Regions from separate parts of the Roseibium algae genome, predicted to be linked through region 1. Evidence: predicted binding sites of a transcription regulator. Region 1 holds the regulator's gene; the other holds the start of a gene.
The links. The regulator PhoB, encoded in region 1, activates phosphate uptake and scavenging genes when phosphate is short. The targets are predictions, from matches to a motif close to TGTCATNNANCTGTCAT.
Positions count from the first base shown of each region.

Region 1 (3,218 bases):
GGATGACTATGCCCAAGCGCGTTGACGGCAATCCCGGATCCGCAGTCCAGAAATCGTCGGCCATCACTCGCTACCAGCCAGACACCTTCACCATGATCGAATTCCAGGCCCGATCTTGCGTAAGTTCCAAACAGCGCAGACGCCGACATTTCCTTAAACTCCCGTGGAGAGAAAAACCTTTATGCCATGCGCTGTTTATTCCGGAACCTGACCAATAAAGGCCCTAAAACGAAACATGCCGCCCGGAAAAGGCGGCACGCGCATGTCATAAAAGCTTATACACCTGTTCCCCGGCTCGCTGTCAATGCAATTGGCAGGTTTCAGCCAATTGCATTCGCACATAGGCAAATTGGCTATTCTGGGGAAAAGCTGGTTCATCCCCATCTGAATCCCCCCGAAACCTTGCCTCAACTTTCACCGATATTGTAATGTCCGATGAGTAAAGCACGACATGTCGTGTAGCAAATCACTTTATGGCACTAAATATGCCACTACTGGCACGCATGAGTGTGCCTTAACACTTGGTTAATGCTTCGTGGTTTTTCGCCACTGAACATACGGGGTGCGGCAAAATGAGTTGGACGAATGAACGCGTGGAGCTTTTGTCAAAGCTCTGGGCCGAAGGCCATAGCGCAAGTCAGATTGCGGGCGAACTCGGCGGCGTGACACGCAATGCAGTTATCGGAAAAGTTCATCGCCTTGGGCTTTCGGGCCGTGCAAAGGCACCATCGCCTGCATCCAAGCCGCGTCGGCCACGCGCGGGCTCGGCTGCACCTGCATCACCAGGAAGAACAGGTACACCGCAACCACAGTCTCAGGGTGCAACTGCCTTGAAGATGGAAAGTGCACCTGCTCCTGTTGCAAAGCCAGAGCCGGAAATCGAGCTTATTGCTGAGCTGGTACCGATGTCAGAACGTGCAACGATACTGTCGTTGACAGAACGGACTTGCAAATGGCCAATCGGAGATCCGAGCACCGACGATTTCTATTTCTGCGGTCGGGTTTCAGATGCAAACGTTCCTTATTGCGCCCATCATTGCAAAATTGCTTATCAACCTGTGAGTGATCGGCGACGCAATAATAACAATAAGCCGTTGGCTGTTTCCGCCCCAATTGCTGCTGCACGCGCTTCCTAGAGCTTTGCAGTTTTAAGGCGATCAGAGATTAAAAAAGCCCGCCGAATTCGGCGGGCTTTTTATTTGGCAATAGCAAGATACTGAGGTTCAGGCCTCAGGCAAGGGCGAACTGATCGTTGAAGGCATAACCAGCACCGCGCACAGTGCGGATTGGGTCTTTCGCCTTGCCACGGTTCAACGCCTTGCGCAAACGCCCGACATGAACATCAACGGTCCGTTCATCCACATAGACATCGTGGCCCCAGACCCCATCAAGAAGCTGTTCACGAGAGAACACGCGCCCAGGCGACGTCATTAGGAATTCCAGAAGCCGAAACTCCGTTGGCCCCAGATGGATTTCCTTGGTGCTGCGCCGCACACGGTGAGTTTCCCGATCCAGCTCAATATCACCAGAACGCAGCATCGAAGATACAACTTCAGGATTTGCCCGGCGCAAGATGGCCCGGACCCGCGCCATCAGTTCCGGCACGGAGAATGGCTTGACCACATAGTCATCTGCCCCCGTAGACAAGCCACGAATACGCTCGGCTTCCTCGCCGCGAGCAGTCAGCATGATCACCGGCAAGCGTTCAGTCTCTTCGCGCATTCTCAGGCGCCGACATAGCTCAATGCCGGAAATGCCCGGCAGCATCCAATCAAGTAGCAACAAGTCAGGTACACTTTCACGGAGACGAACTTCAGCGTCGTCTCCGCGCATGCAGGAATCGACTGTGTAGCCTTCTGCTTCCAAATTGTATCTCAGCAACAGGCTGAGCGGCTCCTCGTCTTCAACGATGAGTACCTTAGGCATTCCAGTTTACTCCGAACCATTCCCGCCTGACGTACTGATATCAGGCGTCTTCTTTGTCCATGACACCCGTTTCGTCCATGCGTGGACGATCTTCGGTCAGGCGGTCACCTGTGACCATGTAGAAAACATTCTCTGCGATGTTGGTGGCATGATCGCCGATGCGCTCGATGTTCTTCGCGCAAAACAGAAGATGAGCGCACTGAGTGATATTGCGCGGATCTTCCATCATGTAGGTCAGCAACTCCCTGAACAACGAGGTGTAGATCGCATCAACTTCGCTATCCCGGTCCCGTACAAGACGAGCTTCTTCAGCATTCCGGCGGGTATAGGCATCCAGCACGTTTTTGAGCTGAGACAAAGCCAGCTCTGTCATGTGCTCAACACCGATTGACAGTGTTTTGGACTTAAGACCTGCATCCATCGCAATCACACGCTTGGCAACATTTTTCGCCATGTCGCCGACCCGTTCCAGATCGTTTGCAATACGGCCAGCAGCCATGATCTCACGAAGGTCCTGGCCCATCGGCTGACGTCGTGCGATCACCTGAACATTGCGCATTTCGATATCAAGCAGAAGCTCATCCAGCCTGGCATCCTTCAAGATGGTTTCCTGGGCAAGCTCCAGATCCTGCCTCATCAAAGCAGAAACCGCGTTGCTGACAATATCCTCGGCCAGGCCACCCATTTCGGCGATCAGACCAGCAATAGTGGTAAGTTCTTCGCCATATGCAGATACCGTATGTTCGGTCATCTCAGTTCCCTTTCCATACCCGTGTCAACAAAATCAGCCGAAGCGGCCCGTGATGTAATCCTGGGTGCGCTTGTCTTGCGGGTTGGTGAAAATATCCTGCGTCGCGCCCACTTCAACCAGATTTCCCATATGGAAGAAAGCTGTCTGTTGAGACACACGAGCCGCCTGCTGCATCGAATGGGTCACGATAACAATCGTAAAATTCGCCCGCAGTTCATCGATCAGCTCTTCCACCTTTGCAGTGGCAATCGGATCAAGTGCCGAGCACGGTTCATCCATCAGAATGACTTCCGGGCTTACCGCAATGGCACGCGCAATGCACAGGCGTTGCTGCTGGCCACCTGACAGCCCCGTTCCCGGTCCATCCAGACGATCTTTCACTTCGTTCCAAAGACCAGCTTTCTGCAAGCTGGATGCAACGACTTCGTCGAGCTCAGACTTTTTGCGTGTCAGACCATGGATCCGCGGCCCATAAGCAACATTGTCATAAATTGATTTTGGGAAAGGGTTCGGCTTCTGAAACACCATTCCAACCTTGGCG
Region 1 is NZ_JBAKIA010000002.1:230,745-233,962, forward strand. It holds gene V6575_RS04725 (aspartate aminotransferase family protein) at 1-149, opposite strand, end outside; gene V6575_RS04730 (GcrA family cell cycle regulator) at 573-1,136, shown strand; gene phoB (phosphate regulon transcriptional regulator PhoB) at 1,231-1,926, opposite strand; gene phoU (phosphate signaling complex protein PhoU) at 1,967-2,677, opposite strand; gene pstB (phosphate ABC transporter ATP-binding protein PstB) at 2,711-3,218, opposite strand, start outside.

Region 2 (3,218 bases), on a different contig from region 1:
CCACTGGGCTCTGCAACCGGCGCGACACTGAGATCCGTGCCAGGCGCTCCCGGAACGCCCTGCTCAACAACTCCGGGGCCTGGAACCGGCGCTAGAGGATCAAGTGGCTGCAAATTACCCTGACCAACCGGAGTTGTCGGTGTCGCAGGCAGAGGGGTTGCATAGTTACTGTTTCCCGAAAAACGCTGACAACCAGCCACCACCAGCGCAGAACTCAAGACCAAGGCAACTGTCACACCACGTTTCATATCGAATCAATCCCCGTTCCGCTGCACACTCATTTATTCTCTTACCGCACCATTACACCGAATGGCAAAATTCGACACAATTTACCGAGCCAATGCTATTGAATAAAGACCATTACGCCTGATATATGATGACGTGCGTTTGGAGGAACGCTGGGAGGACATTGTCTGTCACTCAGGAGCGCTCCATGCAGCCGTCCCTAAATATTTGGCGCCTATTTTCATGGGTCTTCAAACCCAAAGCTCCCAATACGACGGCAGAGCTCTTCGCTAAGGGTGAAATTCGCCCGATTTCCGTGTCAGAGAAACATCTGTTCCGAGACCACCTGCTCCGTCTCGATGCAAATACACGGCGAAGTCGGTTTGCCATGCAGGCAAGCGACGCCTTCTTGCGCAGTTATGTAGAAACATCCTTCACACTGGACACACTGATATACGCCTATCTGGAAAATGGTATCGTTCGAGGAACTGCAGAATTGCGCTCCCTTGGAGATGCCCAAACGGCAGAAGCAGCCTTTTGCGTTGAACCTGACTGGCGCCGCAAAGGCATAGGAACGCGCCTCATGGATACGCTCCTTCAAACTGCTAGAGAACGTCACACTCGTCATATTTATATCAACTGCCTTGCCGGCAATAGCCTCATGCAGGCTCTGGCTCGCAAGTTCTCGGCGTCGATGACCTTTCAGGCCGGAGATGTTATCGGTCACCTGCACCCGGTGGGATCAACATTGCCAGGCAAGTTGCGCAACTTCCTTTCGCGGCTTATTCCCACTCCAAATAGCACCATGCCCCGCTAGTAATCGTTTGTTTCCAGTGACAGCCGGTTCAAAGGCGGTGCCCATCATCGAGCAGATCCTTACAGAACAATCGCCAAGATAATGTGTTTGGCTCTTGGTTCACCTGCTTTGAAACGATAGTTTCCACCTAACAGTCAAAATCAGGACCGCGCTCCAGCAGGTCTGCATAAGTAAGGACACTGTAAATGCCGATTTCAATCTGGTGTATTCTCATCGCTGCCATTCTTCCCATAGCGGCTGTATTTCCCGCAAAACTCGACAAGTCTTACGACAATAACAAGCCACGCGACCCAGACTATTGGCGCAGTGGCTTTCGGGCTCGTGCCAGCGCTGCAGCGGCAAACAGCTTCGAAGCTCTGCCTTTCTTCGCAGCAGCTGTTATTATTGGCCTATGGCAAGGCGGTTCGGTCGAGTGGATCAACAAACTGGCAGTCCTGTTTATCGGGCTGCGGATCATTTACATCCTTTGCTACTACACCGACCGCGCAACGCCTCGGTCTATCTCTTGGCTTGCCGCTTTGCTGTCTGCAGTGGCGATTTTCACCAGCCCGATTTGGAGCGTTTAAACCAAAACGCTGACCGTTGATCGAGGTCGCTTTATGACCGTTTGATGAAATTATACCGACCCGATGTCATATCCATTGCCTGCGTCTGAGGGCTTCAGTAATACTGCCGAAGCACCAGACCACTCAGAATACCGGGACGGACTTTGGCTTATTCTGATCAGACAACAGTCGCCCTGTCTGGGACAGCGGCCACCGAACAACACAAGCATATTGTCGATATACTGATTGAGGAACGCGGCCAAGGCGTCATGAACGCGCCTTGGTGGCCTTTGGTGCAACCTGCAGCCTTCCGGATTTTGGGCTACAGGCGCGCGCTGGAGATGGCCAACATCATCTCGAACATGCCCGCACAGCGCATCTTCGACCATCTCAGCGCCCTTTTACAGCTCAATCTGGACGTACTCGGCCTGAAAAGCGTTCCGAAAACCGGACCAGTTGTGCTGGTGTCGAACCATCCAACAGGCATTGCTGATGGCGTTGTCCTATATGACGCGATCGGATCGCGGCGTAAGGACCTCTCTATCTTCGCAAACCGGGACGCCATCCGCATCAATCCGCGGCTTGCTGACATGATCATCCCGGTGGAGTGGCGTGCCAAGTTCAAGACACGAGAGAAATCCCGGGAGACCCTGAGATTGGCTGGCAAGGCATTTGCCGAAGACCGCGCTGTGGTCCTGTTTCCATCCGGACGTCTGGCCCATTGGCACGAAGGCCGCCTCACAGAACGCCCCTGGATGACCTCTGCGCTGGCCATGGCCCGCCGCTACAAGGTGCCGATCATACCCGTCCATATGGGAGGGCGGAATTCCGCCCTGTTTTATTTCCTGACCCGCATCTCAACCGAACTACGCGACATGACCGTTTTCAACGAGCTCCTCAACAAAAAACACGCCCACTATCAGGTTCATTTCGGCCAGCCGATTGATCCGGCCCTTCTGGACGGCGATTTGAACAGCCTGTCCGAGCGGCTACGAACCCATTGCGCAGACATCCTTGCGCAAGACCCGGACGCTGTGTTCACAGATTAGCCGCCTCTGCAGCGAATCATCCACAGACGGAGATTGCCGTCATCAGGCGAATAAGCGAGACTGCGGAAAATCAGGGAATCAGCCGCACATGCTCGCATCGCAGCCGCTACCGGCCAGCGCACAAGACAAGAGTCACGCCACAGACCCGCGCGATGTTCTTCGCGATGTTTTTGGCTATCCGGAGTTTCGCGGACGACAGGCAGAAGTGGTCGACGCACTTGTCTGCGGGAAGGATGCGGTCGTGCTCTTCCCGACCGGTGCAGGCAAGTCGCTTTGCTTCCAGATCCCGGCGCTTTGCCGACCGGGCATCGGCATCGTGATTTCGCCGCTGATCGCCCTGATGAAAGACCAGGTCGGCGCTCTGACCGCAGCCGGTGTTTCCGCCGCAGCCTTGAATTCTTCTCTTACGCCCGAAGAGCAGGACGCTGTCCGCGACAAAGCCCGATCCGGCGAACTGCAGCTCCTCTATGTGACGCCAGAGCGGCTCTCGACAGAAGGCTTTCGTCGGTTTCTCGATACGCTGGATATTGCGCTCTTTGCTATCGATGAAGCGCATTGCGTCAGCCAGTGGGGCCATGATTT
Region 2 is NZ_JBAKIA010000009.1:122,394-125,611, reverse strand. It holds gene V6575_RS13820 (protease inhibitor Inh/omp19 family protein) at 1-248, opposite strand, end outside; gene V6575_RS13815 (GNAT family N-acetyltransferase) at 434-1,042, shown strand; gene V6575_RS13810 (MAPEG family protein) at 1,228-1,608, shown strand; gene V6575_RS13805 (1-acyl-sn-glycerol-3-phosphate acyltransferase) at 1,752-2,636, shown strand; gene recQ (DNA helicase RecQ) at 2,725-3,218, shown strand, end outside.
Region 2: the regulator PhoB is predicted to act here: its motif matches at 1,642-1,658, upstream of V6575_RS13805 (1-acyl-sn-glycerol-3-phosphate acyltransferase).